DNA from 3 places in the Streptomyces sp. NBC_00075 genome. Region 1 is predicted to be linked to each of the others. Evidence: riboswitches for the same ligand, from Rfam matches in the RefSeq annotation. Region 1 holds a riboswitch; each other region holds the start of a gene.
The links. Region 1 has a riboswitch for thiamine pyrophosphate ahead of thiO (glycine oxidase ThiO). Riboswitches for the same ligand answer to the same signal wherever they lie in the genome.
Positions count from the first base shown of each region.

Region 2: linked by a shared signal. The riboswitch ahead of OG787_RS11700 (thiamine ABC transporter substrate binding subunit) and the one ahead of thiO (glycine oxidase ThiO) in region 1 are both predicted to bind thiamine pyrophosphate.
Region 3: linked by a shared signal. The riboswitch ahead of thiC (phosphomethylpyrimidine synthase ThiC) and the one ahead of thiO (glycine oxidase ThiO) in region 1 are both predicted to bind thiamine pyrophosphate.

Region 1 is NZ_CP108243.1:8,435,103-8,445,570, forward strand. It holds gene bfr (bacterioferritin) at 1-119, opposite strand, end outside; gene OG787_RS36955 (sulfite oxidase-like oxidoreductase) at 317-964, shown strand; gene OG787_RS36960 (DUF4396 domain-containing protein) at 982-1,473, opposite strand; gene OG787_RS36965 (deoxyribonuclease IV) at 1,543-2,415, opposite strand; gene pknB (Stk1 family PASTA domain-containing Ser/Thr kinase) at 2,608-4,587, opposite strand; gene OG787_RS36975 (thiazole synthase) at 4,817-5,611, opposite strand; gene thiS (sulfur carrier protein ThiS) at 5,615-5,815, opposite strand; gene thiO (glycine oxidase ThiO) at 5,812-6,984, opposite strand; TPP riboswitch at 6,982-7,093, opposite strand; gene OG787_RS36990 (hypothetical protein) at 7,145-7,498, shown strand; gene OG787_RS36995 (NAD(P)/FAD-dependent oxidoreductase) at 7,552-8,790, shown strand; gene OG787_RS37000 (Rv2175c family DNA-binding protein) at 8,887-9,258, shown strand; gene thiE (thiamine phosphate synthase) at 9,361-10,047, shown strand; gene metF (methylenetetrahydrofolate reductase [NAD(P)H]) at 10,153-10,468, shown strand, end outside.
Region 2 is NZ_CP108243.1:2,773,968-2,784,435, forward strand. It holds gene OG787_RS11675 (LOG family protein) at 1-823, shown strand, start outside; gene OG787_RS11680 (LAETG motif-containing sortase-dependent surface protein) at 976-1,665, shown strand; partial or broken gene OG787_RS11685 (maleylpyruvate isomerase family mycothiol-dependent enzyme) at 1,739-2,537, opposite strand; gene OG787_RS11690 (ABC transporter ATP-binding protein) at 2,750-3,784, opposite strand; gene OG787_RS11695 (ABC transporter permease) at 3,787-5,493, opposite strand; gene OG787_RS11700 (thiamine ABC transporter substrate binding subunit) at 5,469-6,551, opposite strand; TPP riboswitch at 6,644-6,749, opposite strand; gene rlmN (23S rRNA (adenine(2503)-C(2))-methyltransferase RlmN) at 6,775-7,881, opposite strand; gene OG787_RS11710 (hypothetical protein) at 7,982-8,653, opposite strand; gene OG787_RS11715 (phosphatidate cytidylyltransferase) at 8,779-9,906, opposite strand; gene frr (ribosome recycling factor) at 9,906-10,463, opposite strand.
Region 3 is NZ_CP108243.1:5,608,076-5,618,543, forward strand. It holds gene OG787_RS24340 (YibE/F family protein) at 1-906, opposite strand, end outside; TPP riboswitch at 1,344-1,530, shown strand; gene thiC (phosphomethylpyrimidine synthase ThiC) at 1,523-3,325, shown strand; gene OG787_RS24350 (hypothetical protein) at 3,418-4,290, opposite strand; gene OG787_RS24355 (metallophosphoesterase) at 4,496-5,629, opposite strand; gene OG787_RS24360 (LacI family DNA-binding transcriptional regulator) at 6,028-7,140, opposite strand; gene hisC (histidinol-phosphate transaminase) at 7,550-8,629, shown strand; gene OG787_RS24370 (cytochrome ubiquinol oxidase subunit I) at 8,781-10,289, shown strand; gene cydB (cytochrome d ubiquinol oxidase subunit II) at 10,311-10,468, shown strand, end outside.

The sequences.
Region 1 (10,468 bases):
AGCTTCGTCCAGCCGAAGTTCTCCTGCATCTTCGCGTGCAGGAAGTACTGGTTGATCGCCGTGAGTTCGGCGGTCAGCTGCTCGTTGAGAAATTCGATGACCTCGGGGTCGCCCTGCATTGCAGAGGCTCCTTCCAAAGCGGGGGAACTAGGGAGGTTGCCGCCGAATGATTGCACCGCCGTCGAAGATCGTCCAGTAAGTGCGTACTTAGTAAGTTAGGGCATGCTTAGTCCAAGTTATCCGGACTTGTTGGAATCCATGCATGTCTGGACAGGCCTGGTCATGCGCACTCTGCCTGGTCTGTCAGGATGGAGTCATGGGTCAGCCGGTGGAACGTGAATCGGGAGAGCGCGATTCAGGAGGTGCGGCGCAGCCCGAATTGCCGCCGGGTCAGCGAGTGCAACGCGGCTGGCCGGTCACCCATTACGGCCCGGTGCCCAAATTCCGCTCCGAGCGCTGGGAGTTCAGGGTCTTCGGCGCCACCGCCGACGGTGAGAAGCACTGCTGGAACCATGACGAGTTCACGGCTCTGCCGTACAGCTCCGTCGTGGCCGATCTGCACTGCGTCACGAAGTTCAGCATGCTCGGCGCGGAGTGGGGCGGAATTCCGGCCCGGACGATTCTCGAGGCCGCGCCGCCGGCGCCCGAGGTCACGCACGTCATGGTCTGGGCCGAATACGGCTTCAGTTCGAACCTCCGGCTGGCCGATTTCGCGTCCGACGGCACGATCTTCGCCACCCACAAGGACGGCGAACTCCTCACCGCGGAACACGGCTTCCCGCTCCGCCTGGTGGTGCCCCATCTGTATGCCTGGAAGGGCCCCAAGTGGGTGCGCGGGATCGAGTACATGACCGCCGACCGCCGTGGCTTCTGGGAGGAGCGCGGCTATCACAACGTCGGCGACCCGTGGCGTGAGCAGCGCTACTCGTACCAGGAGGAGCCCGGGGACGGTCCCGAGCTCTGACTCCCGTGGTCTCCGGGTCAGTGGTGGTACTGGTGTACCACCGCGTGGCCCTTGCCCCGGCCGATCGTCCACTTGTTGACCGGCGTGGTGATCACGAAGGCGACGGCCAGTGAGATCGCCAGCGCGCCCCAGAACAGCGGATCGCCCAGCTCGGCGTCCATCGCGCCCGGCCACAGCGTGATCACGCCGTTGTCGACCAGCTCCATCACGGCGATGGAGAGGGTGTCGGCGGCCAGCGCGACCCGGACGGCCGTGCGGAATCCGACGCCCGCCTTCAGGACGCCGCGCAGGGTGAGCGCGTACCCGAAGAAGAAGGCGAGGACGATCGCCAGGATCAGTGTCGGTACGTTGCCCCAGCCGAAGGCCGTGCCGATGACCATGCCGAGCACCTCACCGATGGCGCAGCCGGTGAGGCAGTGCAGGGTGGCCTGGACGGCCACGGACCAGGTGGCGGCCGGTGCGTGGTGGTGTGAGTGCTGCTGGTCGTGTGCGTGTGTCTCGTGCTCCATGGGTACCCCCGGGTGTCACGGTCTGACGGTGTGGTGGGCCTTGTTCTGCACTCACCAACCGTATACCCCCTAGGGGTATTCCCGGAGCTTCTTCAGCCGTTCCACGTCCGCCGCGTGCCCTTCCTTGCCGCCGGGCGTCTCGATGATCAGCGGTACGCCCTCGGTCGCGGGGTGGGTCATCAGCGCGCGGAACGGGTCCTCGCCGATGTGACCGGCGCCGATGTTCGCGTGCCGGTCCTTGTGGGCGCCGACGACGTCCTTGGAGTCGTTGGCGTGGATCAGCTTCAGCCGCCCCTCGCCGACCGTGTCGACGAGCAGGTCGAGGGTCTGGTGCATCCCGCTGGGCCCGGTCAGATCGTGCCCGGCCGCGAAGATGTGGCAGGTGTCGAGACAGACGCCGAGCTTCGGATGGGCGTCGAGTGCCTCGAAGTACGGCCCGAAGTCCCAGGTGCGCGAGCAGAGGGAGGAGCCCTGCCCGGCGGTCGACTCCAGGAGGAGGAACGGGTCGTCGTCGTGGGTCAGCTCGTCGAGCAGCGGCAGCAAGTGCTCCCGGACCTGCTGGAGGGCCACGGACCGCTCCCGCCCGCCCGTCGCGCTCCCGGTGTGCACCACGACGCCCAGCGCGCCGATCTCCCGCCCGCGCCGCAGCGAGTGCCGCAGCGACTCCACGGACCGCTCGACGGTCGCCTCGGTGTGCGAGCCGAAGTTGATCAGGTACGGGGCATGGACGTACGCCGGGATCGACGCCTCGGCACAGGCCGCGCGGAACTCCTCGTCCTGGCGGGGACTGCCGACGGGCGTCGCCCAGCCGCGCGGGTTGGCGACGAAGACCTGCACGGTCTCGGCCAGGAGGTCGCGGGCGTAGGACAGGCCGACGGAGTGGAGACCGCCGGCCACGGGAACATGGCCGCCGACGGGGTTGCGGAGCTGCTTGCTGGTCACCCTGCCAGGGTGTCACGCGACGCGGCGCCTCCCGTCGGCGGATGCCTGACACTGACCTCTCGGGGCGCCCGCCATCGCGGCCCCGCCAGGGGGTCCGCCATGGTGGCCGCCGCGATCGGCGCTGCCGTCGCCAGGACACGTCGACCGGGAGCGGGCTGCCCTCCCGCTCCCGGGTGGGGCGCAGATCCGAGGTCAGCGGATCGTGATGGTGATGGTCGACCCCTTGGCGGCGGTCTTGCCACCCTTCACGGACTGCTTCTTCACGGTGTCGCCGAAGAGCCCGAGCAGCCCCCGGTCCTCGTCGACCTGGAACCCGGCCGCTTCCAGGGCCTCCTTGGCGTCGGCGACGCTGTCGCCCACGACATCCGGGACCTCGATCATCTCGGGGCCCTTGGAGATCGTCAGCGTGACCGTGTCGCCCTCGGCCGCCTCCGTGCCGCCCTCGGGCGACTGGACGGCGACCTGCCCCGCCTCGAACTCGTCCGAGGCGACGGTTCCGGTGGCGACCTCGACCTTGAGCCCGGCCTCCTCCAGCTCGGCCTGCGCGTCGGCGAGGGTCGCGCCGGTGACGTCGGCGACCTCCACCGGGCTGCCCTTGCTGACGACGAGGGCGACCGCGGAACCCGCGCGCCGCTCGGTGCCGGGATCAGGGTCGGTGCTGATCACGGAACCCAGGGGCACGTCCTCGCTGAACTCCCGGGTGACCCGCCCCGGCTCCAGACCGGCCCGCTTCAGCTGGGCCCTGGCCCTGTCGAGGCGGTAACCGGCGAGCCGGGGCACCGGCACGGTCTCCGGCCCCAGGGAGACGATGAGGTCCACGGAGTCGTTGTTCCGTATGCGGGCGCCGACGTCAGGGTCGGTGCTGATGACGGTGCCGCGCTCCACGGTGTCGCTGTAGGCCTTGTCGACTTTCCCGAGGTCGAGTCCGGCGTCCGCCAGCCGATCCTCGGCTTGCGCCTGGGTCTGCGCCAGCACCGCCGGGACCTGTGTGAACTGCCCGGAGTTGATGTACCAGACGCCCGCGCCCACACCGAGGACGAGCAGCAGGGCGACGAGGATGGCGAGCGGCGCACGCCGTTTCGGGCTCCGGGGGGCCCGCCGGGAGGGCGGGGCGGACGCCGGGGGAGCGGTGGCCACGGACTCCAGCCGGCTGGTCCGGTTGAACCGCCGCTCGTCGACGGGGGGTTCGTCCTCGTTGACGGGCAGGGGCCGCTGCACGTTCAGGGCCCGCTGCACCGACACCGCGCGCGGGATGACGCTCGTCAGGTCCTCGGCGTTGTCGTGCCCCGAGGCGACGGCCTGCGGCGGTACGGCGTCCAGCTGCTCGGCGTCGAGCGAGCCACGTGTCTCCAGGACCTGCGCGAGCAGCGCCACGGCGTCGTACGGGCGGATGTCGGCGTTGCGCGCGGTGGCCAGGGCGACCAGTTCGTCCAGCTCGAAGGCCAGCCCCGGTACGAGGGCCGACGGCGGCGGCACGTCCTCGTGGAGGTGCTTGTAGAGCACCAGCGCGGGGGAGTCGCCGTAGTGCGGCTGGTCGCCGGTCAGCATCTCGTAGAGGACGATGCCGCAGGCGTACACATCGACCCGGGGATCGGTGGTGCCGGTCTCGATCTGCTCGGGCGCGAGATAGGAGACGGTGCCCATGACGGCACCGGTGGTGTTCGTCACCGTGTCCACGGCGCGCACGAGCCCGAAGTCGGCGACCTTGACCCGCCCGTCGTCCCCTATCAGGACGTTCTCGGGCTTCATGTCGCGGTGCACGAACCCGGCCCGGTGTGCGGCGCCGAGCGCGGCGAGGACGGGCTCCAGGATGTCGAGCGCGGCCCTCGGCTGGAGCGCGCCGCGCTCGCGCAGCACGTCACGCAGGGTGCACCCGGCGATGTACTCCATGGCGAGATAGACGTACGACCCGTCGGCGCCCTGGTCGAAGACCTGCACGACGTTGGGGTGCGCGAGCCGGGCCACGGACTTCGCTTCCCGGATGAACCGCTCGACGAAGGACACGTCGGCCGCGAGCCCCGGATGCATCACCTTGAGGGCGAGCACGCGGTCGAGACGGGTGTCCACGGCCCGGTAGACCGTGGCCATCCCGCCGACCGCGATCCGCGCGTCCACGCGATAGCGGCCGTCGAGCACCTGCCCGACGAGAGGGTCCTGAAGGGTCGTATCCACGCAGGTGAGTGTACGAGCAGACACTGACAAGCCCACGGTTTCACCCAGGAAAGCAGCGGGACTGAAGCCGACCTGTGACGCAGATCGCACGAGCGGAGAGCAGCCGACTGCCACCGAACCGCACCCGCAGCCGCCGATGGCGAGAACCCCCACAGGAGAGGTCCACTGGTTAACGGGCTGGAAACGGGTGGTGCGGGCGGGAAATCAAGGGGGGTGAAACCCAGGGCACCTAAAAACCAGGCCGCTCAGGATCCAACCAGGCAACCCCAGCAACAGGAGACGAAGCCGCAGCGAAGTGCCGCCGAGGAATCCGCCCCGCCAGGTAGGCCAACCGCCCCGCAGAAACCCCGTACCGCATCCCCTCCGCCATCAGCACAGGATCCTGCGCCCGGGTGACAGCAGACGCCAGCATCACCCCCGCACACCCCAACTCCATCGCCAGAGCGACATCGGACGCGGTACCGGCCCCCGCATCCAGAATCACCGGCACACGCGCGTGCTCCACGATCAGCTGAAAGTTGTGCGGGTTACGAATCCCCAGCCCCGACCCGATGGGCGACCCGAGCGGCATCACAGCGGCACACCCCACGTCCTCCAGCTTACGAGCCAGCACCGGGTCGTCGTTCGTGTACGGCAGCACAGTGAACCCGTCCTCCACCAACACCTCCGCCGCGTCCAGCAACTCGACCGGATCCGGCAGCAGCGTCCGCTCGTCGGCGATGACCTCCAGCTTCACCACATCCGTACCGAGCGCCTCCCGCGCCAGCCGAGCCGTCAGCACGGCCTCCCCGGCGGTGAAGCACCCCGCCGTGTTGGGCAGCACCTGGATGCCGAGCCGCTCCAGCACCGACAGCACAGACCCGTGCACCGAGGGATCGACGCGCCGCATCGCGACCGTCGTCAGCTCCGTGCCGGAGGCCACCAGCGCCCGCTCCAGCACATCGAGGCTGGGCGCACCCCCCGTACCCATGATCAGCCGGGACGTGAAGGACGTACCACCGAGGACAAACGGATCGTCGGCCATGGCTCAGCCTCCTTGGACGGCGGTGAGGACTTCGACGCGGTCTCCCTCGGAGAGGCGGGTCGACGACCACCGCGCGCGCGGGACGACGGTTTCGTTGAGCGCGGCGGCCACTCCGGAGGGCGCCGCGGTGAGGGACTTGACCAGGACGTCGAGTGCGGTACCGGGGGAGACCGCGCGCGGCTGGCCGTTGACCAGAACATTCATACGAGCTGCTCCATACGTTCCATGCGTACGGTGTCGAACCGCCGGGGTGTGAAGGCCCGCGCCTCGTCCGGCAGTTCACCGGTGACCAGCGCGTGCGCCAGGGCATCGCCGGTGACCGGCGTCAGCAGCACACCGTTGCGGTAGTGGCCCGTGGCCAGCAGCAGTCCCTCCAGCGCGGTCGGCCCGAGCAGCGGTGCGTTGTCCGGGGACCCGGGGCGCAGCCCGGCCCGCGTCTCCGTCAGCGGCAACTCGGTGATCCCGGGGACGAGTTCATGGGCGTCGCGCAGCAGCTCGTACACGCCGCCCGCCGTGACCGTCGTGTCCCAGCCCAGCTCCTCGCTCGTCGCCCCGACGACCAGCTCGCCGTTCTCGCGCGGCACCAGATAGAGCTGGCTGCCGCGCACCACGGCCCGCACGGTACGGTTCAGGAACGGCGCGTACCGCTCCGGCACGGTCATCCGGACCACCTGCCCCTTGACGGGCCGTACGGGCGGCAGCACGGCCTCAGGGACCCCCGCGAGCCGCCCGCTGAGGCTGCCCCCGGCCAGCACGATCGACCCGGCGGCCAACTCGTCGCCGTCGGAGTCCAGGACCGACACGGCCCGCCCCCGCCGTACGTCGAGCCGCTCGGCCCACGTCCGGCGCAGCACCACCCCGGCCCGCCCGCACGCGTCCACCAGCGCCCCGGCCAGCCGCCGCGGATCGATCTGGTGGTCGCCGTCCACCCGCAGGCCCCCGCGCACGCCCGGCGCGAGCATCGGCTCCAGGCGCCGGCACTCGCGCCCCGAGAGCCACTCCGATTCCAGCCCCGACCGCCGTTGCAGGGCGTGCAGTTCGCGCAGTTCGGCGCGGTCGTCGGCGTCGAGGGCGACGGCGAGGGTGCCGCAGCGGCGGTAGCCGAGGTCGCGGCCGGTCAGTTCGGTCAGCTCGGCCACGAAGTCCGGGTAACGGCGGGCCGACTCCAGGTTCAGCCCGAGCAGGGTCTGTTCGCCGTGGTGCAGTTCCGTGACGGCGGCCAGCATCCCGGCCGCCACCTGCGCGGCCCCACCGCCCGGCGCGGGATCCACGACGGTCGTGGTCAGCCCGCGCTGTGCGGCCCGCCAGGCCGTCACCAGCCCGATGATCCCGCCTCCGACGACAACGACGTCCGAGGTGTGTGTACGCGACATGGGCGTCCAGCCCCTCCCTTCGCCGGCATGACCCGGATCAGGTTCGTACGGTCGGAGGCCGCCAGCCTCCCTCTCAGCCCGGTCCGTCCGGGCTCCCGCGAGTGCTTACGCTGGCCACCCTAGCCCGCAGTGCACCGCACGTGTAAGGGAGCCTCCGCCCATGCCCCGCTCGCTCGACGGTCTCGTCCTCGCCCCGGTCGAAGACCAGGCACCGGGCCAGGTCGGCACGCGAACCCGCTTCACCTACCACGAGAAGGACGGCGAGATCTGGGCCGAGTACGCGGGCGGCGACGTCGTACGCGGCCATCTCGTGGGGACGCGGGAGGGCGACCGGCTCGACTTCCGGTACGTGCAGCTGAAGCAGGACGGGACGACGTCCTCGGGCCACTGTGTCTCCGAGGTGACCGAACTGCCGGACGGGCGGCTGCGGTTGGCGGAGACCTGGGAGTGGGAGTCGCGGCCGGGCAGCGGGACGAGCGTGGTGGAGCAGGTCGAGCGGGCGGGTGTGGAGTAGGTCACGGACCGCGCCCACTGACTGACAATTTGTCAGTTGTCTATGGTGATCGGGTGAGCGAGCAGACGCAGGCACAGGGCGCGCGGGGTGTGTCGCAGCCGCGGCGCGTGGTCGTCGTGGGCGCGGGCATGGCCGGGGTGCAGACCTCGGTGGCCCTGCGCGAGCAGGGGTTCACCGGCACCGTCACCCTGATCGGCGCCGAACCCCATCAGCCGTACGACCGGCCGCCGCTGTCCAAGGCCGTGCTGCTCGGCAAGGCCGAGGGCTCCGCCTTCGACGTCGACTTCGAGGCCCTCGGCATCGAACTGCTGCTCGGGCGAGAGGTGCTGGGCGTCCGCCCCGGCGCACATGAGCTGGACACCGCCGACGGGCCCGTCCCGTACGACGCCCTGGTCCTCGCGACCGGTGCCGAGCCGATCCGCCTGCCGGGCACCGAGGGTGTCCCCGGAGTGCATCTGCTGCGCACCCTCGACGACGCCGAGCGGCTGCGGCCCGTCCTCGCGCGCCAGCACGACATCGTGGTCGTCGGGGCCGGCTGGATCGGCGCCGAGTTCGCCACCGCCGCGCGCGAGGCGGGCTGCGCCGTCACCGTCGTCGAGGCCGCCGACCGGCCGCTCGCGGGCGCCCTGCCCGCCGAGGTGGCCGCGCCGATGGCCGCCTGGTACGCCGACAGCGGCGCCTCGCTGCGCACCCACGCGCGCGTGGCCCGCGTCGAGCCCGGCGCGGTGGTGCTCGACGACGGCGCGCGGCTGCCCGCGGATGCCGTCGTCGTCGGCATCGGGGCCCGCCCGGCCACGGCCTGGCTGGCGGACTCGGGGATCGCCCTGGGGGAGCACCGGGAGGTCGTCGCCGACGACCACCTGCGCACCTCCGCGGCGGACGTCTACGCGGTCGGCGACTGCGCCTCCTTCCCTTCGGGAAGGTACGGCCGACGCCTGCTGGTCCACCACTGGGACAACGCCCTCCAGGGCCCCCGTACGGTCGCCGCGAACATCATCGGGGAGTCCCCCGAGGTCTACGACCCGGTCCCGTACTTCTGGTCGGAGCAGTTCGGCCGCTTCGTCCAGTACGTCGGCCACCACGGCTCCGCCGACACCACCCTGTGGCGCGGCGACCCGACCGGCCCCGCCTGGACGGTCTGCTGGCTGCTGGAGGGCCGTCTGGTCGCCCTGCTGGCCGTGGGCCGCCCCCGGGACCTGGCCCAGGGCCGCCGACTGATCGAGGCGGGCGCTCTCATGGACGCCGAGGCGCTGAGGGACCCGTCCCGGCCGATGAAGGCGGCCACGGCATAGCGCGGCGCGGCTCGACACGGCCTCGACGCGACCGTAACGGCGCAGGTCGGAGGGGTCCGGCTTCCGACTGTCAGTGCGGGATGGCAGGCTTGTCCCGTGACCGAGATTGACGCAAAGATCGATGCTCTCGTCCCCGCCTGGCTCACGCTGCCCGACATCGCGGAAATCCTCGACATCGAGGTGACACGCGTCCGGCAGCTGGTCAAGGAGGGCCAAGTGATCGCCGTACGCCGTGGCGAGAACCGCGCGCTGCACGTCCCCGCCGCCTTCATCGACGGGACCGAGCAGAAGGTCGTCAAGGGCCTCACCGGCACCCTGACGCTCCTGCGGGACGACGGCTTCTCCGACGAAGAGATGCTGGAGTGGCTCTTCACTCCCGACCCCAGCCTGCCCGGCACCCCCGCGCAGGCCCTCAGCGAGAATCGCGGCACGGAGGTGAAGCGCCGCGCCCAGGCGCTCGCCGTCTGATCAGACCAGCCGTTCGGCGCGCGGGCAGGGTCCGTACGCCGCCACACAGGGGCGCGCCCAGGGAGAACACCTCCCATGGGTGCGCCCATGGGGGACACACGTATGCCCGAGACGACCGACACCGTGCCCGGGGCGACCGCCGACGCCGGCACCGCCCGCGCCCGGCTCGCCGACGCCCGGGTCTACCTCTGCACCGACGCCCGCCGACGCCAGGGCGACCTCGCCGAGTTCCTGGACACCGTCCTGGCCGCCGGGGTCGACATCGTGCAACTGCGCGACAAGGGCATGGAGGCCGCCGAGGAGCTGGACCACCTCCAGGTCTTCGCCGACGCCTGCGCCCGGCACGGCAGGCTCCTCGCGGTGAACGACCGCGCGGACGTCGCCCACGCCGCCCGTGCCGACGTACTGCACCTCGGCCAGGGCGACCTGCCCGTCCCGGCGGCCCGCGCGATCCTGGGCCCGGACGTGCTCATAGGCCGCTCCACGCACGCAGAGTCCGAGGCCGCGGCAGCCGCCGTCCAGGAGGGCGTCGACTACTTCTGCACGGGCCCCTGCTGGCCGACCCCCACCAAGCCGGGCCGCCACGCCCCCGGCCTCGACCTGGTCCGGTACACGGCCGGGCGGGCCACCGAGCGCCCCTGGTTCGCCATCGGCGGCATCGACCTCGGCAATCTGGACGAGGTGCTGGAGGCGGGCGCCCGCCGGGTCGTCGTCGTACGGGCGATCACCGAGGCGGACGACCCGGGCGCGGCGGCGACGGAGTTCGCCAAGCGCCTGCGTTCGTCGTAGACGTTCGTCGCGAGGGTGTCCGAGGGGTGGACAACAACCCGACAATCCGGGGCAAATTTCCGCCATCCGGTTGGGGGACCGCCGCCCCCTGACTAACCTTCGGGTATGGCCCTCGGAACCGCGTCCACCAGGACTGACCACGCACGCACTGTGCGTGACATGCTCGCCTCCGGCAAGACCACGTTCTCCTTCGAGTTCTCGGCGCCGAAAACACCCAAGGGCGAACGGAACCTGTGGAACGCGCTCAGGAGGGTCGAGGCGGTCGCCCCGGACTTCGTGTCCGTGACGTACGGCGCCGGCGGGTCGACGCGCGCGGGCACGGTCAAGGAGACCCAGCAGATCGTCTCCGACACGACGCTCACCCCGGTCGCCCACCTCACCGCGGTCAACCACTCCATCGCCGAACTGCGCAATATCATCG
Region 2 (10,468 bases), 5.7 Mb from region 1:
GCTGTTCGCCGGGCTCGACAGCGGCTACGAACGCACCCCCGACGCCCTCGCGTACGCCTGGTTCCAGCGCACCAAGGCCGACGGCGACATACTCGCCTCGATGCTGCGCTCCGTCCACGACGACTCCGTCACCGACGCCATCGACGAACTCCTGCGCGGAACACAGGTCGTGGGGGTGATGGGCGGGCACGCGATGGCACGCGGGACCGAGGCGTACGCCGGTGCCGCGCGCCTGGGGCGCGAGCTGACCCGCGCCGGGTTCACGGTGGCCACGGGCGGCGGCCCGGGCGCGATGGAGGCGGCGAACCTGGGCGCGTACGCGGCGCCCTTCGAGGACACCATGCTCGACGAGGCGTGCGAACTCCTCGCCGCAGCGCCCTCGTTCACCCCCTCGATCACCGACTGGGCGCGCGCCGCGTTCGAGGTCCGCTCGCACTGGCCCAGGGGCGGCAACTCGGTCGGCATCCCGACCTGGTTCTACGGGCACGAGCCGCCGAACGCCTTCGCCTCGCACATCGCCAAGTACTTCGCCAACGCCACCCGCGAGGACGGCCTGTTGGCCCGCTCGAACGCGGGGGTCGTCTTCCTGCCGGGCGCCGCCGGGACCGTACAGGAGATCTTCGACAACGCGACCCCGAACTACTACGAGTCGCGCGGCGAGCCCACACCCATGGTGCTCGTGAACCGCGCGCACTGGACCGAGCGGCTGCCCGCCTGGCCGCTGCTCCAGGCACTCGCGCGGGAGCGGGCGATGGAGGACCGGATCGCCCTGGTCGACCGGATCGAGGAGGCTCCTGAGGCCTTGAAACGTCTCGCTGGTTAACGGGTAGGCAAAACCAATCGCTGTAGCCCGCATACGGATTGACAGCCCTTATCCCGCGCTTATAAACCTGTGAGACTCCTGGGGGTGATGAGGTGATGAGGTCTCTTCACTCCCTCCACCCCCCTCAGTTGCGCATCCCGTGAAGGGCAATCGTGTCCATATCTCGCCGTACCGCACGTTCCGTGCGTTTTCTCGGTGTCGCCTCCGCCTCGGCCGCGCTCGCGCTGGGTGTCGCCGGCAACGCGTTCGCCTGCAACATCAGTGAGTTCTCCGCCGTCGCCAAGTGCGACGGCGAAAACGGTGTCATCAGCGTCACCGACAAGGACCCGTCGGGCACCCCGGCCACCGTCACCGTGTACCTGGGCGACAAGGTCATCGGCACCGAGGACGTCGTGGGCACCCGCGAGGGTGTCACCGTCGACTTCTCGGAGGACTGGGCGCCGAACACGACGTACCGCGTCCACGTCAAGGCCGGCAACCAGGTCGACGAGTACATCAAGGGTGACGTGACCACCCCGGACGAGGCCTGCAAGACGGAGCCGACCCCGACTCCGACCCCGCCGGCGTCGGAGACCCCGGAGCCGTCCGAGCCCGCGACGCCGACCCCGTCGGCCTCGGAGCCCGAGGAGTCGGCCACCCCGACCCCGTCGGCCGACGAGAGCACCCCGGGTGCCCCCGCGAGCAGCGTTCCGACGCCCGCGGGCGGCAGCTCCAACCTCGCCGAGACCGGCGCCAGCTCGAACACCGGCGTGATCGCCGGTATCGCGGCTGCCCTGGTCGCCGTCGGCGGCGGCGCAGTCTTCTTCGGCATGCGCCGTCGTGGGGCGTCCAGCAACCGCTGACGTTCCACAAGTGGTATCCGGTTGTACGTACGTTGTGGCCCGCCCCTCGTGAGGGAGGCGGGCCACTCCACTGTCAGCCGAAGGTGGCCCTCTCCAGCCAGAAGTCCAGCAGCTCCCGCTCCCCGAGAACCTCCAACTCCGGGCTGTCCAGCGGAAGTCGCCGATAGAAGGCGAGCAGGACATCGGTGAGGGGCCCGCGCAGAGCGACCGTGGCCTTCTCATGACCGCGACGCCACACGACACCACCTTCGGTGAGCTCGACGAGCCACTCGGCGTTCAACTCCGGGGCGGTGTCCGTGGCATGGAGATGAATACTGCGCCCGACCCCCCGCAACTCCCGCGCCGCGTCGTGCGGATCGGTCCGCTGCACGAACTCGACGATCTGCAGCCACTCGTCGATCGCGTCGGCGGCGATGTCGGCGGCGACCTCGTACGGCAGCCCGGCGGCGAGGGTCGCGTCCGCGCGGTGAACGGTGATCTCGTGGGCCATCCGCCGCGCCCAGAACCCCGAGTTGTGGATCCCGGCCCAGGCCCACACCTTGGTGTCCGGCCCGGCCTCACGCAACGCCCCGACAACCAACTCCCCGGTCTCGGCGAGCCAGGCGTCCAGCGCACCGACATCCCCCCCGAACCTCAGGCCCACCCCCCAAAGGCACCCGCTCCTCATCGACGTTCTCGTCGGCCCGAGTACGCACCAGCGTGTCCACCCACCGCAGGGCACCACCGGTGTGCCGCACCAACTGCTCGAACGACCAGTCGGGACAGGTCGGCACGGTCGCGGCCAGATCGACACCGGAGGTCACGACAGCTCTCAACTGTCCAACCTGATGGGTGATTTCATCGCAATAGCGGGCATGTGCGAGAGTCGTCATGCCGCGAACCCTAATGCCGCACCTTCACTCCGGGCCGGGTATTTTCCGCCCGCCCGATGCCTGCGGCATCCCAGGGACGGCCACCACCCACTCAGCCCGTCCGGCGTTTGAGGACGAGCGCGTTCAGCGCGACAAAGGGGGGTCTGGGGGCGCAGCCCCCAGGAACGGGATGGGACGGGTAGGGGCGGCGGGGGCGAGAAAGGCCCCCAAGCTCACCCGAGCACAACAGTCTCCGCCCCCTCAAAGACCACCCCCACCACATCCCCCTGCTCCGGCGCCTCCCGCAACGCACACGCAGCCTCCACCCAAGGCACATCCCCGGACACACCCTCAGGCCGAAGCCGCACAGCAACATGCGTCCCCCGAAAGCTCCGCGCAGCCACAACACAACGCAGCCCCTCGTCAGCAGCCACCAACCGCACACCCCCAGGCCGCACAAGCACCATCCGCGCCCCCTGCAAACTGCCCTCAGGCACCGGCACCTTCCCCCACGCCGTATCCGCGACCTGCCCACTCACGGTCGCCTCGACAACATTGTCGAAGCCAAGAAACCGCGCCACGAACTCGTCGACAGGCCGCTGCCACACCTCGAGCGGCGTACCGGACTGAGCGATCCGCCCCTCCCGCATCACCACCACCCGGTCGGCAAGAGCAAAGGCCTCCCCCTGATCATGGGTGACCGCGAGCACGGTGGTCCCCAACCGCCCAAAAAGCTCCCGGAGTTCGACGACAAGCCGCTCCCGCAGCGACCGATCCAGCTGCCCCAGCGGCTCGTCGAGCATCAGCAACCGAGGCCGAGGCGCAAGCGCCCGAGCAAGAGCGACCCGCTGCTGCTCCCCACCGGACAAGGCGGCAACGGCCCGCCCCGCGGCCCCCGGCAACCCCACCAGCTCCAGCAACTCCCGCACACGTACGCCCTGTTGTTCCTTCGACACCTGATGCATACGCAACCCGAACCCGACGTTGCCACCGACGTCCCGCTGCGGGAACAGCTGATGATCCTGGAACATCAGCCCGACCCCCCGCTTGTGCGCGGGCACCCCGGCAAGATCCCGCCCGTCCAGCAACACCCGCCCCGCGTCCAACGGCTGAAGCCCGGCAACCGCCCGCAGCAGCGTCGACTTCCCGCTCCCGCTCGGCCCGAGCACACACACGATCTCGTGCTCGGCGACATCGAGGCCGACCCCGTCCAACACGGCCCGCGCGCCGAACCGTACGGACGCCCCTTCGAGACTGAGCATGGTCATGGTCAGAACTCCCCCGTCCGGTCGGTCCGCAGCCGCTCCAGCACCAACAGGGCCACCGCGCACACCACCATCAAGATCGTCGAAAGGGCCATCGCCTGGCCGTAGTTGAGGTCACCCGGGCGACCCAGCAGCCGGGCCACGGCGACCGGCAGGGTCGGATTGTCGGGCCGCGCGATGAACACGGTCGCCCCGAACTCGCCCAGCGACACGGCGAACGCGAACCCCGCCGCGACCAGCAGCGCCCGCCGCACGATCGGCAGATCGACCTCGCGCCAGACCCGCCAGGGCGAGGCCCCGAGCACGGCCGCCGCCTCCCTGAGCCGCCCGTCCACGGCCCGCAGCACCGGCAGCATGGTCCGCACCACGAACGGCACCCCGACCAGCGCCTGCGCGAGCGGTACGAGGATCCAGCTGCTCCGCAGATCCAGCGGCGGCTCGTCGAGCGCAATGAGGAACCCGAACCCGACGGTCACCGCCGACACCCCGAGCGGCAGCATCAACAGCGCGTCGAATCCCCGTACGAGCCGCCCGGCATCGCGCCGGGTGAGCGCCACGGCGGCCAGCGACCCCACCACGACGGCGATGCCGGTGGCGGCGAGGGCGTACTGGAGCGAGTTCACGATGGCGGCGATCGGCGCGACGAGGAAGATCCCGGAGTCGTCACTGGTGAGCGCCCTGTAGTAGCCGAGCCCCGGCCCGCCAGGCGTATCGAACGACCGCTGTACGAGAACACCGAGCGGCAGCACGAGCAGCAGGGCGATACTCACCAGCACCCCACCCAGCAACGCCCACTGCCCCCGCCCACGCGGCGGACGCGAGGTGGTCTCCGGCGCCACGAGCCGAAGCGCGCTCTCCCGCCGCCGTACCGTTCCGGCGTGCACGGCGAGGATCGCGCCCACGGCCACGAACTGGACGATCGTCAGGACAGCGGCCGTACCGAGGTCGAAGATCTCGGAGGTCTGCCGGTAGATCTCCACTTCGAGGGTGGCGAAGGTCGGTCCGCCGAGGATCTGCACCACCCCGAAGGAGGTGAAGGTGAAGAGGAAGACCATGAGCGCGGCGGCCGCGACGGCGGGCGCGAGGGCGGGCAGGGTGACCTGCCGCCAGGCCGCGAACCGCGAGGCACCGAGCACCCGCGCGGCCTCCTCCTGCCCGGGGTCGAGCTGCGCCCAGAGCCCGCCGACGGTCCGGACCACGACGGCGTAGTTGAAGAAGACGTGCGCGAGCAGGATCGCCCACACGGTCGTGTCCAGCCGTACGCCCCACAGCTCGTCGAGCAGTCCGCCGCGCCCGACCAGCGCCAGGAACGCCGTACCGACGACAACGGTCGGCAGCACGAACGGCACGGTCACCACGGCCCGCAGAATCTGCTTGCCCCTGAAATCGAAACGCGCGAAGACATACGCGCCGGGGAGCGCGATCAGCAGCGTGAGCACGGTGGACGCGAGCGCCTGCCAGGCGGTGAACCAAAGCACACGCCGGATACCGGAGTCCCCCAGCACCTCCCCGATCTGCCCGAACCGCCAGACCCCGTCGACGTGCAGACCGCGCGCGACGATGGCGGCGACGGGATAGGCGAAGAAGAGCGCGAAGAAGACGACGGGCAGCACGAGCAGGGCGCCGCGCAGAGCGACACCCTTCCCGCGCCCGACCGCCGGACCCGCCTCGGGACCCGCATCCGGGGCTACTTCAGTACGAGCGATGTCCACGACTTGACCCACTGGTCACGGTGTTCGGCGATCTTCGCGGGGGCCATCGTCTCCGGGTCCTTGGCCTGCGGCCCGTACTCGGTGAACTCGGCGGGCACCTGAGCGCCCTCCCGCACCGGGTACACGAACATGTTGAGCGGCATGTCCTCCTGGAAGGTCTTGCCGACCAGGAAGTCCAGCAGCGCCTTGCCGCCGGTGGCGTTCTTGGCGTTGCTCAGCAGCCCGGCGTACTCGACCTGCCGGAAGCAGGTGCCGGTCGCGACCCCGGTGGGGGCGGTGGCCGGCTTCGGGTCGGCGAAGATCACCTCGGCGGGCGGCGAGGAGGCGTACGAGACGACGAGCGGCCGGTCGCCCTTGGCCTTCTTGCCGCCGGCCGACCCGGAGAACTCCTCGTTGTAGGCCTGCTCCCACCCGTCGACGACCTTGACGCCGTTGGCCTGGAGCTTCTTCCAGTAGCCGGTCCAGCCGTCGTCGCCGTACTTGGCGGCGCTGCCGAGCAGGAAGCCGAGACCCGGCGAGGAGGTGGAGGCGTTCTCGGTGACGAGGAGGTCCTTGTAGGCGGGCTTGATCAGATCGTCGAACGTCTCGGGCGGGGTCAGCTTGTGCTCGCTGAACCAGGCCTTGTCGTAGTTGACGCAGATGTCCCCGGTGTCGATCGGCGTGACCCGGTGCTTGTCCTCGTCGGCCCGGTACGCGGGCAGGATCGCGTCGGCGTCCTTCACCTCGTACGACTGGAAGAGCCCGTTGTCGAGCGCGCGGGAGAGCAGGGTGTTGTCGACGCCGAAGAAGACATCGCCCTGCGGGTTGTCCTTGGTCAGGATCGCCTTGTTGACGGCCTGCCCGGCGTCGCCGTCCTTGAGGACCTTGACGGTGTACCCGGACTGCTTCTCGAAGGCGGCGAGAACGTCCTTCGACACGGCCCACGAGTCATGGCTGACGAGGGTGACGGTCTTGGACTCCGTCGCCGACCCGCTGCCGCCGTCCTCGGACCCGCACGCGGCCAGCGTGACGAGCCCCAGCCCGACGACCACGGCCGTGACCTGCTCGGTGATGCTCACGGAATGCACTGAACTCTTCCTCCTGGGATGACCAGGAAGAGACGCGGCCCTGCCCGGGACCTCATGGAGGGTTCCCGGGCAGGGCGCAACAGCTTGAGTGATGACCGAACTTCCTACCCAGAATGACCTGGGCGAGGTTCAGAGGGTCTGCGGTCTGTCCCGCACTCTCAGCGCTGTGGCGCTCCCCTGTCGGAATATGAAGATATGTAGGTACGACGTAAGACTACCGCTCGGTGGCCGCGAGCTGGCCACATGCCCCGTCGATCTCCTGCCCCCGGGTGTCCCGAACGGTCACGGGCACGCCGTGGGCGGCGATCGCCTCGACGAACGCCTTCTCGTCCTCGGGCCGCGAGGCGGTCCACTTGGACCCCGGAGTCGGGTTCAGCGGGATCAGGTTGACATGCACGGGCTTGCCCCGGAGCAGCCGCCCGAGGCGGTCACCGCGCCAGGCCTGGTCGTTGATGTCCCGGATCAGCGCGTACTCGATGGACAGCCGGCGCCCCGACTTGGCCGCGTACTCCCACCCGGCGTCGAGGACTTCCCGCACCTTCCACCGTGTGTTGACGGGTACGAGGGTGTCGCGCAGCTCGTCGTCGGGGGCGTGCAGGGAGATCGCGAGCCGGCACTTGAAGCCCTCGTCGGAGAACCGGTTGATGGCCGGCACCAGCCCGACGGTCGAGACGGTGATCCCCCGCTGCGACAGCCCGAGCCCGTCCGGCTCGGGGTCGGTCAGCGCACGGATGGCACCGACGACCCGCTTGTAGTTGGCGAGGGGCTCACCCATGCCCATGAAGACGATGTTGGAGAGCCGCGCGGGACCACCGGGAATCTCCCCGTCCCGCAGCGCACGCATCCCGTCCACGATCTGGTGCACGATCTCGGCGGTGGACAGATTCCGGTCGAGACCCGCCTGACCGGTCGCGCAGAACGGGCAGTTCATCCCGCACCCCGCCTGCGAGCTGATGCACATGGTCACCCGGTCCGGGTACCGCATGAGCACCGACTCGACGAGCGTCCCGTCGACCATCCGCCACAAGGTCTTGCGGGTGGTCTCCTGGTCGGTCGACAGATGCCGCACGACCGTCATCAGCTCGGGAAGCAGCGCCTCCTGGAGCTTGGTGCGCGAGGCGGCCGGGATGTCCGTCCACTCGGTCGGGTCGTGCGCGAGGCGCGCGAAGTAGTGCTGCGAGAGCTGCTTGGCACGAAACGGCTTCTCACCGATCGCGGCAACGGCCTCTTTACGCTCTGCGGGCGTGAGATCGGCAAGATGCCGCGGCGGCTTCTGGGCTCCGCGCGGGGCGACGAATGTGAGTTCTCCGGGCTTAGGCATGGCCATACCAGTGTCGCAGACATCCGGACAGCCCCTCGCCGCCCTGTGGACAACCCCCGAAGCATGCGCAAAAGGCCGGCTCAGCAGAGCTGGGACGCCCTCACCGAGGCGCCGCCGCCATCGCCCCCCGCAGCTCCGCCACCTCTCGCTCCAGCTCGCGGTAGTGGTCGCTGACCTTGCGGCGGGCCGTCGGTACGACGTGGCCGCCGTCCAGTTCGGTCAGTCGGGTGGCCAGGGCGGTGAGGGCCGTCTGCCAGGTGTGCCAGCCGTCGGCGCCCTCGGCGGCGGCCAGCTCGTCCTGGGCGGCACGCAGGGCCTCGTGGGCCCCCTCCCGCAGCGGGACCAGGTCGGCGCGCAGCCGCTCGGTGCGTTCGCGGAGGTAGGCCAGGGACTCGCCGACCCCGGAGAACGTCTCCCCCAGCTCGGTCATCGACCCGGTGTGCTCCCCGAGCGCCGCCAGCCAGGGAGCGGCCACCTCGACGCCGTGCTCGGCCGCCTCGACGGTTGCCGTACGGATCTCCTGGTACTGCCGGGACACGCCGTCCAGGTCGGCGAAGACGGTCACCGCGCCGAGCGTCTGCTCCCGGATCGTGTCCGAGGGCACGCCGTCGCCACGGTCGAGCAGCGCTTCGAGCCGCGCCAGCTCGCCGCGCATCTCCCGGCTCAGCTCCAGCAGCGCCTGATGAGCAGCGTCGGCCGCCTCGACGGGACCGGTGACAGCGGCCAGCCCCTCGGCCTGCCGCTCGCGTCTGGCACGACTACGCCCCCACATGCACGCCACCCCTTCCGGACACATCGACCACACTGAAGTCGATCTTAGGTTCGAAAGGGGTGGTTTCAGACCGACTCAGGTGTTTCACAGGAAACCCGGACCGTACTGGAACATTCCGACCGCCCTCAACCCACGAAGGCGACGAACAGCAGCCACACCACGGGTGCCGTGGGCAGCAACGAGTCCAGCCGGTCCATGATCCCGCCGTGGCCCGGCAGCAGCGTGCCCATGTCCTTGATGCCCAGGTCCCGCTTGATCATGGACTCGCCGAGGTCGCCGAGCGTGGCGCTGACCGCGACCGCGAGGCCCAGCAGCAGGCCCTGCCACCAGGTGCCCTCGTCGATCGCCAGTTCCATCAGCAGCGCGCCCGCCACCATCGCGAAGACGACCGCTCCCAGCATGCCCTCGCGGGTCTTGCCGGGGCTGATGCGCGGGGCGAGCTTGTGCTTGCCGAAGCGCCAGCCGATCGCGTACGCGCCGGTGTCGCTGACCACGGTCAGCACCAGGAACGTCATGACACGCTGCGCACCGTCGTCGGCGGTGAGCATCATCGCGACGAACGTGGCCAGGAACGGGACGTAGAAGGCCGCGAAGACGCCCGCCGTGACGTCCTTGAGGTAGCCCTCCGGTGGTTCCGTCATACGCCAGACCAGGACCGCGAGCGCGGTGAGCGCCATCGCGACCCACGCGCCCTCGGCACCCCGGACGTATCCGGAGACGACCATCGCGGCCCCGCCGAGCGCGAGCGGCACCAGGGGTGCCTTGATGCCCTTGCGCTCCTGGAGCCGGGACGTCAGCTCCCACAGGCCCACCACGACGGCGACGACTATCACGCCGACGAAGACGGCCTTGACGACGAACAGCGACGCGAGGATCACCGCACCGAGCCCGATGGCGACCCCTATGGCCGCGCCCAGGTCCCGGCCCGCGCTCTTCTTCTGCGGGGCGGGGGCGGGCTGGGCGGCGTCGTCGGGCGTGGGCATGGAATCCGGCTTCTGCGGCACCGTCCCGTGGGGCTGCGCCTGTGGCGTCTCGTCGCGGAACAAGGGGCCGCCCGGCCGAGCGGCCCCCCGGTCGTCATCCTGGTCCCCGCCATGTGCGGGTACGTCGGGCACGATGGGCATGGGGCGAGTCTGCTGCGCGTGGTGCGCATCGTACGCGGGACCCGCCGGGGCAGCCCCCTGGACAGGCCCCCCGTCGGACGGCCCCCAGTACCCGGCGTGTGGCGGCGCCCCCCAGGAAGAGTCGTTCATCAGACTTCGAGAAGCTCCGCTTCCTTGTGCTTGAGAAGCTCGTCCACCTGTGCGACGTACTTCGCGGTGGTGTCGTCGAGTTCCTTCTCCGCGCGGCGGCCCTCGTCCTCGCCGACCTCGCCGTCCTTGACGAACTTGTCGATGGCGTCCTTGGCCTTGCGGCGGATGGACCGGATCGAGATCTTGGAGTCCTCGGCCTTGGTCCGGGCGACCTTGATGTAGTCCTTGCGTCGCTCCTGGGTGAGTTCGGGGAACACCACGCGGATGATGTTTCCGTCGTTGCTCGGGTTGACGCCGAGGTCGGAGTCGCGGATCGCCTGCTCGATGTTGCGCAGCGCGCTCTTGTCGAACGGGGTCACCACGGCCATGCGCGGTTCGGGCACGGAGAACGAGGCCAGCTGGTTGATCGGCGTCAGCGCGCCGTAGTAGTCGGCCACGATCTTGTTGAACATCGCCGGGTGCGCACGACCGGTGCGGATCGCGGCGAAGTCCTCCTTGGCGACCACGACGGCCTTCTCCATCTTCTCCTCGGCCTCGAGGAGGGTCTCTTCGATCACCACTT
Region 3 (10,468 bases), 2.8 Mb from region 1:
GCCGATGACCGCCACGACCAGCGGATTCGAGCCCTGGAGGATCGCCGGCAGGATGAAGAAGGTCAGCACCATGAAGCTGACGGCCAGTGCGACCAGCGCCATCACACCGCGCATACGGCCGACGACCACGACGGCGAGCGCGAAGATGCCGGCCAGCAGGGCCATGGGGAGCCTGCGGTTCACATCGGTGACCGAGTACTGCAGGTCCCTCGGCGCGGAGGGCTCGTAGGCGACCACGACCTTCTCGCCCTGGTGCAACTGCCGTGACTGGTCCGGCTGGACGATCTCCGTGAACGTACGGCCCTCGTCGTCACCGGTGTCGACCCGGATCGTCGCCCTCTTGCAGTCGCCGGTCGCCTGCTGCTGCGCGGAGGAGCCCTCGGCGGTGGACGTGTCGCCGGTCGGGGTGTCCCCCGAGGCGTTGACGGACTTGCAGTCCACCGCGACGACCTTGGTGACCGTCGCCTCCTGGGTCTGCCGGTCGAAGCCGACGCCGGTGCGCTCGTGCGCCGGGGCGCCGCCGGGCCACAGCACCGCGAGCCCGACCACGACCGCTGCGGCGAAGGGGATCAGGATCGCGCCGATGATCTTCCGCAGATGAATGGAGACAGGGGCGGCCGGGCCATGGCTGTGACTGTGGCCGTGCGAGGAACCGTGCTTGTCGTCGGGCCCGTGGGAGTCGTCGGACCCGGGTCCGTGCCCGCCGCCATGCTCGCCACCCGGTCCTGCCCCGTGCCCGCCACTTTGTCCGGGGTCATGGACACCACCGGAGTTGCCGCCAGGCCCGCCACCGTGACCGTCACCGGGACCATGCCCGTGCCCAGGGCCGGCGCCGTGTCCCGGGCCGGCGCCGTGATCGTGCCCACCGCCTGCCCCGGCGCCAGGACCTCGCCTGCCACCGGACACGGGAAGCGGGCCGAACTGACCGGTCCCGGGCCCCTCAGCTCCGTACCCGGGGCCTGGGCCCTGGCCGCCCGGGCCCGTTCGGCCGCCTTGACCCGCCCCCGATCCGGGCCCGTAGCCGCGATCGATCCGCTGACCGGGCCCGTGTCCGGGACCGGCACTCGGTCCGGCCGCTCCGCCGGCGCCGCTGCCCGTTCCGGCTCTGGTTCCGGGCGCACCACCGGGTCCGCCGGGGCCGTCGCCCAGCCGGAACCTGCGCTGCGGGCCGGTGTCGTCGCCATTTCCGCTGCCCGGCCCGGAGGCGCGCCCGGCACTGCTTCCGCGCGGTGGCTCGGAGGGCGGGTACGGGGGTCCTTGCGTCGTGGTCACCGCCCGATCATCGCAAGAACGACAGGGGCCCTCTGTTCACCTCGCCCAAATTGACGCTAGCGTGGAGGCACCTTTGCACACGCGGGAGCTCGGAGCACCGGGCTGAGAGGGCGCTGACCTCCGTCTTTGCGATGTTTCACGTGGAACATGTGGAACGAGTGATGTTTCACATGAAACATCGGCAGACGGAAGCCGCTGCGTCGACCGCTGAACCTGTTACCGGGTAATGCCGGCGTAGGGAGTAGGTCTCATGACCATCAAGGACGTACGCACGCCTGCCTCCGGCCAGGACGAACAGCCCCTTCAGGGCGAACCGTCCCAGGAGGCCGGGAAGTCCATCGGCTGGCACAAGGGGTATGTCGGCGGCTCGCGCCCCGACCTGCGGGTGCCGGTCCGTCAGGTGCACCTCACCAATGGGAAGTCGGTCACGCTGTACGACACGTCGGGCCCGTACACCGATCCGCTGGTCGACACCGACGTCCGCAGGGGGCTGGCGCCGCTGCGCGACAACTGGATCATCGCTCGCGGCGACACCGAGGAGTACGCGGGCCGTCCCGTCCGTCCGGAGGACGACGGGATCAAGCACACCTCGCCGCGCGGCGGGCTCAGGAACCTCGACGCGGTGTTCCCGGGAAGGCCCCGGCAGCCGCGCCGGAGCCGGACCGGACAGGCGGTGACGCAACTCGCGTACGCCCGCCGCGGGGAGATCACGCCCGAGATGGAGTTCGTGGCCGTCCGGGAGAACATCGACCCCGAGGTGGTCCGTGAGGAGATCGCCGCCGGGCGGGCGGTGCTGCCCGCCAACGTCAACCACCCGGAGATCGAGCCGATGATCATCGGCAAGCGGTTCCTGGTGAAGGTCAATGCCAACATCGGCAACTCCGCGGTCACCTCCTCCATCGAGGAGGAGGTCGAGAAGATGACCTGGGCGACGCGCTGGGGCGCCGATACGGTCATGGACCTGTCCACCGGCCGCAATATCCACACCACCCGTGAATGGGTGCTGCGCAACTCCCCCGTTCCGATCGGCACGGTGCCGCTCTACCAGGCGTTGGAGAAGGTGGACGGCAGGGCCGAGGAACTGACCTGGGAGATCTACAAGGACACGGTCGTCGAACAGGCCGAGCAGGGCGTCGACTACATGACGGTGCACGCGGGCGTCCGCCTGGCGTACGTACCGCTCACCGCGAACCGCAAGACCGGCATCGTCTCGCGCGGTGGTTCGATCATGGCGGCGTGGTGCCTGGCGCACCACAAGGAGTCGTTCCTGTACACGAACTTCGAAGAACTGTGCGAGATTTTCGCCGCGTACGACGTCACGTACTCGCTCGGCGACGGCCTTCGGCCCGGCTCGATCGCGGACGCCAACGACCAGGCACAGTTCGCGGAGTTGCGGACGCTGGGGGAACTCAACACGATCGCGAAGCGTTTCCAGGTACAGACGATGATCGAAGGCCCGGGACACGTCCCGATGCACAAGATCAAGGAGAACATCGACCTACAGCAGGAGATCTGTGATGAAGCTCCGTTCTATACGCTCGGCCCGCTGACGACAGACGTCGCGCCTGCGTACGACCACATCACTTCCGGCATCGGTGCCGCGATGATCGCCTGGTGGGGCACGGCCATGCTCTGCTATGTCACGCCCAAGGAGCACTTGGGCCTGCCCAATCGTGACGACGTCAAGACCGGCGTCATCACCTACAAGATCGCCGCCCACGCAGCCGACCTCGCCAAGGGGCACCCAGGTGCGCAGGAATGGGATGACGCGCTCTCCGACGCCCGCTTCGAGTTCCGGTGGGAGGACCAGTTCAACCTGGCCCTCGACCCGGACACGGCACGCGAGTTCCACGACGAGACCCTGCCGGCCGAGCCCGCCAAGACGGCCCACTTCTGCTCGATGTGCGGGCCGAAGTTCTGCAGCATGAAGATCTCGCACGACATCCGCCGAGAACACGGCAGCACACCGGTGGAGATCGAGCAGGGCATGGCGCAGAAGTCGAAGGAGTTCGCGGCCGCGGGCAACCGGGTCTATCTGCCGATCGCGGACTGACACCGGCATGGGGGCTGTGCGGAAGCCCAGGTGGTCAGGCGGCTTCGCTGCCGCCCGCTCCACCTGAGTCCTGCGCTCGGACCACCGGCCGGTCACTCCGGCGGGTGGTCCGGGCCTCCGAAGTCGGGGCTGGTGAAGTCCGGGCTGGTGAAGCTCGGGCGGTGGCTCCTCGTGGGGCCGTCATCGGGGCTGCTGAAGCCGGGCCGGTTGTAGCCGAGGTTCGGCATACGGCCGGTGGTGGGTTCCGGAGCCGGTTTGCGGTTCATGGCCGCCGTACCGGGGTCGGCGAGGGCCTCGCGGAGGAACGGCAGGATGCCGCGCTCCAGCAGGGCCTCGCGCCAGGCTTCCCTGGCCTGCGCCACCTCCCCGGTCAGTTCGCCGTACGCCCCGGCCTCCTCCTGGTCCGGGCTGTTGCGCAGGGCGGTGAGCAGCAGGCCGACCGCGGCGACGAGTATCGCTGCCGCGGTCACCGCACCGAACACCCATCCGGTGGTGAGCATGGTCTTGGCGAAGGCCGGCTCGGGGTCGAGCATCTTGAGGATGTAGCCCACGAGCAGGAAGATCGCCGCGGCCGTGCCCGCGAGAACGGGAGCCAGGACCGCGACGACGGCGACGGCGCCCGCCCCGGCGGTCTCGGCGGTGACCTCGCCCATGCCGGTGGCGAACCCCATGGCGCTCGGGCCCGGCTCGGTGGAGCCGGTGCCGCGGACGGTCGGGTTGGACGGCGCCGGGTGGCGCAGTTCGTCGCGGACCTTCACGTAGTGCTGGTATTCGGCCGCCGCGGCGACCGTGATGAGTGCCGTGGCGTTCAGTGCCATGGTGCGCAGTTGTTCGGGGTTCAGCCGCTGACCGACGGCGGCCAGGTCCGGGCGGTGTGGGGCGGAGCGCAGCGCCTCATCGAGGATCCGCTCGTATTCCTGGCGGTCCTCGTTCAGCAGGTGCTGCGGAACGCTGTTCATGTGCATCCCCCGATGCTCCGTAGGGCTTGGGGCTCGGCATGCTGACGAGCCGTCGGGCAGAAACGGAGGGGAGCCTGCTACGGATAAGCCGATGGTAGAGCGGCGACGGCGCGCGGTGACAGGGGGTTTGAAGAAATTGCCGTGTGACTGTCCCCCGCCCGATGCGGTTCACCGCCGGGGGACGCCTGCCCCAGGAACGCCCGGATATCCGTCAGAGATCCAGCGGAAGTTCCTGGACCAGCAGTTTTCCGGCCATGGTCACGCCGCCGTCCATCGCGATGGCGAGTCCGTCGGCGTAGACATGCGGATGTTCGATGTTCGGACCGGAACTGTCCTCGCCGTCGTCCTCGGTGCCGACTTCGCCCACCAGATAGGGGATGGGGCTGTGGCCGTGAACGATGCGGGTGCCGCCGTACGTATCGAGAAGGGAGCGTACGGCCTCGGCACCGCCCTCGTCGCGGAAGGAGAAGCGCTTGGTGAACTTGCGGAACAGATCCCACACCTCGTCCGCGTCGTTGCGCGTGATCGTCTCGCGGACGGTGTCGTTGACCGCCTCGATCGAGTCGCCGTAGTCGAGGTAGGCGGTGGTGTCCGAGTGCACGAGCAGATGGCCGTCGACCTCCTCGATCGCGTCGAGGCGGGCCATCCACTGGAGATGGTGGTCCTGCAGCCGGTCCATGTCGGTCTTCTGGCCGCCGTTGAGCAGCCAGGCCGCCTGGAAGGTGGCCGTGCCCGCGCCCGAGTTGACGGGGGTGTCACCGAACCGCTTGGCGCCGAGGAGCAGCAGCTCGTGGTTGCCCATGAGGGCCTTGCAGTAGCCGCCGGCCGCGGCCGCCTCGGCGGACAGCCGCATCACCAGGTCGATGACGCCGATGCCGTCCGGGCCGCGGTCGGTGAAGTCGCCGAGGAACCAGAGCCGGGCGGTGCCCGCGGACCAGTTGCACTCGCTGTCGATCAGGCCCTGCTCCTGGAGTGCGCCCACCAGTTCGTCGAGGTAGCCGTGGACGTCCCCGACGACGAACAGGGGTCCCGGGCCGTCGGCGGCCAGGTCGGCGGGGTCGACGGTCACCTGAAGCGTGTCACCGCGGTTGATGACGGGCAGGTCGCGCTGGGTCGGCGTGTACCCGTCGGGATACTCGTCCAGGTCCGGCAGGGTCTGCACGCCCTCCGCGGCCTCCTGGACCTCGGTGTCGGCCGTCCCGGCTGGGATGTCGCCGGGGGCCGTGCCGTCGGCGTACGGACCGGTCTCATGGACGTACGCGGGCACCCGGAAGTCGCGCGACGTCGCCGTCCGCGTCACCTCGGGTCCCTGACCGGCCCCCTGAGTCATCGACCCCTCCACCATCGCGCCGCATCTGCACCGCATCGGACTGCCTGGTCGCAGCGGCCCGCGGTGTCGTGGGCCCATCATAGGAATGCGGATCGCGCCATGTGATGACCCAGGGGTGGTGAATCGGCGAAGGAGCCCAGTTCACCGCGGCTTTCGCCCCGATTCGGAGGGGCTTTCCCGTACGGGGCCGCCCTGGACTCCCCTGCTTCGTACTTTGCTCCACCCCTCGGACACCGACGCTTCGTACGATCATGACACCGGCGCCCGTGAACTGTCCCGAGGCCGGTGCCCGCGTTCCTGAACGGGGCCGGGCTCCCGATTCCCCTACGGGGCCGACCCCTCGTACGGCCCCGCTCCCCGGGAGCCCGCCCCGCACAAGCCCACGTTCCCCGCCCCTCGTCACCGCTCCCGGCTCAGCCTTCCTCGGGCGACCGCGGCGGACTGACCGTCGTACGCGGCGGACGGCGCTGCGAGGACGTCCGCACGATCAGTTCCGTCGGTATCACCTGCTCGACCGGCAGGTCCGAATCGACGTTCTCGATGGCGTCGATCAGGAGCTGGACCACCGCCGTGCCGATGCGGCGCGGCTTCAGGGAGAGCGTGGTGATCGGCGGCTCGGTGTTGGCGTACACCGTGGACTCGCTGCAGCAGACCAGCAGCAGGTCGTCCGGGACGCGCAGGCCGTAGCGGCGGGCCGCGGCGAGCAGGTCGGTGCCGTTCGGGTCGAAGAGGCCGTAGACGGCGTCCGGACGGTCCGGACGGGCCAGCAGCCGGTCGGCGGCCACGGCTCCCGCGCACGGGTCGTGCGCCGGGTAGGACTCGTACACCGGGTCCTGGCCGACCCGCTCGCACCAGTGCAGGTACGCCGTGGTCGAGAGGTGGGTGTACGTGTCGGTGGAGGTCCCCGTCAGGAGGCCGATCCGGCGGGCGCCGGCGGCGGCCAGGTGGTCGAGGATGCCCAGGACGGCCGCCTCGTGGTCGTTGTCCACCCACGCGGTGACCGGGAGCGAGCCCGCAGGGCGGCCGTCGGAGACGACCGGCAGGCCCTGCCGGACGAGTTCGCTGACCACCGGGTCGTGGTCGGACGGGTCGATGACGACCGTGCCGTCCAGGGCGACGTTCGACCACACGTCGTGGCGCGAGGTCGCGGGGAGGATGACCAGGGCGTAGCCCCGGGCGAGCGCGGCCGAGGTGGCGGCTCTGGCCATCTCCGCGAAGTACGCGAACTCGGTGAAGGTGAAAGGTTCATCCCCGTACGTCGTCACGGTCAGGCCGATCAGTCCTGACTTGCCGGTACGGAGGGTTCGGGCCGCGGCCGACGGGCGATAGCCCAGCCGGTCCGCGACCTCACGGACATGGCGTCGGGTGGCGTCCGGAAGCCGGCCCTTTCCGTTGAGGGCGTCGGAGACGGTCGTGATCGAGACCCCGGCGGCGGCGGCCACGTCTCTGATGCCTGCCCGTCCCGGCCGACTGCCTCGTCGGGTTGTCTCCGCGCGGCTCACCTGGTGCTTCCCTGCTGCTGTCATGGCGAGCCGATAGTAGGGCTCATGCGGTGGGGTAGTGCGGACGCATATGCAGCCGTTGACAGGCACGTTTCTGCATGGTCAAAACTCATCAACTGCCTTAGAAAGAAAGTCAGTTGAACGATATTACTGCCCTACGTGACTTGTCCGCGCGCATAGGCCTGCCAAGTGACCGATGTTTCGAAGAGGTCTCAACTCACCTCTACGAGGGATGCGCGCCACGGCGTGAGCCACCGGCGCGTGCCGAAAGGCGCGATGCGCCCCCTAATTCGTACAACTTTGTACGGTGGTACCCCTGATGCCTGTGTGACAGGTGGGGTTGCGTTCCGGACACGACCGACCCGTACCTGGTGGCGCCGAATCCTCATAAGGTGAGGAGCATTGGTAGCTGGTGGTCACGAGGAGGACTGTGGTGAGCGAGACGAGCCCCAAGCTGCGCGCCGAGCTGGAGGGTATCCCCACCTACAAGCCGGGCAGGCCGGCCGCGGCCGACGGTCCGGTGGCCTACAAACTGTCCTCGAACGAGAACCCGTACCCGCCGCTGCCCGGCGTGCTGGAGACCGTGACGGCCGCGGCCGGGGCCTTCAACCGCTACCCGGACATGGCCTGTACGGGGCTCATGAACGAGCTGGCCGAACGTTTCGCCGTGCCCGTCTCCCACATCGCCACCGGCACCGGCTCGGTCGGCGTCGCACAACAGCTGGTCCAGTCGACGAGTGGGCCCGGCGACGAGGTGATCTACGCCTGGCGGTCCTTCGAGGCCTATCCGATCATCACGCAGATCAGTGGCGCCACGTCTGTCAAGGTTCCATTGACGCCCGGGGACGTGCACGACCTCGACGCGATGGCGGACGCGATCACCGACCGGACCCGGCTGATCTTCGTCTGCAACCCCAACAACCCGACGGGTACGGCCGTACGGCGGACCGAGCTGGAGCGGTTCCTGGACCGGGTGCCCAGCGATGTGCTGGTCGTACTGGACGAGGCCTACAAGGAGTTCGTGCGGGACATCGAGGTGCCGGACGGGGTCGTGCTCTACCGCGACCGGCCGAACGTCTGTGTGCTGCGGACCTTCTCCAAGGCGTACGGCCTCGCCGGGCTGCGGGTCGGGTTCGCGATCGCGCACGAGCCGGTGGCGGCTGCGCTGCGCAAGACGGCGGTGCCGTTCGGGGTGAGCCAGCTCGCGCAGGACGCCGCGGTGGCCTCGCTGCGGGCCGAGGACGCGCTGCTCGGCCGGGTCGGTTCGCTGGTGTCCGAGCGCACCCGGGTGGTCGACGGGCTGCGCGGCCAGGGCTGGACGGTGCCCGACACCCAGGCGAACTTCGTGTGGCTGCGGCTGGGGGAGCGCACGGCGGACTTCGCGGCGGTGTGCGAGCGGCACGGCGTGGTCGTACGGCCATTCGCGGGTGAGGGTGTGCGGGTGACGGTCGGGGAGACCGAGGCGAACGACATCTTCCTGAAGGTGACGGAGGGCTTCCGCAAGGAGATCTAGGGCACATTCGGATGCCGTTTCAGCTGTTCAGAGCTGTTGAGGGGGTCGCTGCCGAGCGGGCGGGGCCCCCTCTTCATCTCCTGAGGAAACGGTGCTGCATAATTGCTTGTGAATGTGAACGCGTTCACAAGCGTTCGGTAAGGAGGGGCACGTGGACCTGGCTCTGGCGCCGGAGACCCTGGCGCGATGGCAGTTCGGCATCACCACCGTCTACCACTTCCTGTTCGTCCCGCTGACGATCTCCCTGGCCGCGCTCACCGCCGGCCTTCAGACCGCCTGGGTGCGCACGGAGAAGGAGAAGTACCTCAAGGCCACCAAGTTCTGGGGCAAGCTCTTCCTGATCAACATCGCCATGGGTGTCGTCACCGGCATCGTGCAGGAGTTCCAGTTCGGTATGAACTGGTCCGACTACTCGCGCTTCGTCGGCGATGTCTTCGGCGCCCCGCTCGCCTTCGAGGCGCTGATCGCCTTCTTCTTCGAGTCCACCTTCATCGGGCTGTGGATCTTCGGCTGGGACAAGCTGCCGAAGAAGATCCACCTGGCCTGCATCTGGATGGTCTCGATCGGCACGATTCTGTCGGCGTACTTCATCCTCGCGGCCAACTCCTGGATGCAGCACCCCGTCGGCTACCGGATCAACGAGCAGAAGGGGCGCGCCGAACTCACCGACTTCTGGCTGGTCCTCACCCAGAACACCGCGCTGACCCAGGTCTTCCACACCCTCTCCGCGGCCTTCCTCACGGGTGGCGCGTTCATGGTCGGCATCGCCGCCTTCCATCTGACGCGCAAGAAGCACATCGACGTGATGAAGACCTCGCTGCGGCTCGGCCTGGTCACCGTCGTCATCGGCGGTCTGCTCACCGCGATCAGCGGCGACACCCTCGGCAAGGTCATGTTCAAGCAGCAGCCGATGAAGATGGCCGCCGCCGAGGCCCTGTGGGACGGTGAGGCGCCCGCGCCCTTCTCCGTCTTCGCCTACGGGGACGTGGACAAGGGCCACAACAAGGTCGCCATCGAGATCCCGGGCCTGCTGTCCTTCCTCGCCAACGACGACTTCAGCTCGTACGTCCCCGGTATCAACGACGTCAACAAGGCCGAGCAGGAGAAGTTCGGGCCCGGCGACTACCGGCCCAACATCCCGGTCGCCTACTGGGGCTTCCGCTGGATGATCGGCTTCGGTATGACGTCCTTCGCGATCGGTCTTGCCGGACTCTGGCTGACCCGCAAGAAGTTCATGCTGCCGCAGCATCTGCGGGTCGGCGACGACGAGGTGCCCCACCTCTCGCTGCTCCCCGGCAAGGCCCTCGGCCCGACGCTCACCAAGTGGTACTGGCGCATCGCCATCCTCACCCTGGGCTTCCCGCTGATCGCCAGCTCCTGGGGCTGGATCTTCACCGAGATGGGCCGTCAGCCCTGGGTCGTGTACGGCATCTTCCAGACCCGGGACGCGGTCTCCCCCGGGGTCTCGCAGGGCGAGATCCTCACCTCGATGATCGTCTTCACCTCGCTCTACGCGATTCTCGCCGTCATCGAGGTCAAGCTCCTCGTGAAGTACGTCAAGGCCGGACCGCCCGAACTGACCGAGGCCGACCTCAACCCGCCCACGAAGATCGGCGGCGACCCACAGGACGCCGACAAGCCGATGGCCTTCTCCTACTAGGCCCAGGGAGCTGGAATCGCCATGCAACTTCACGACGTCTGGTTCGTGCTCATCGCCGTCCTGTGGATCGGCTACTTCTTCCTGGAGGGCTTCGACTTCGGGGTCGGTGTCCTCACCAAGCTGCTCGCCCGCGACCGGGCTGAGAAGCGGGTCCTCATCAACACCATCGGGCCCGTCTG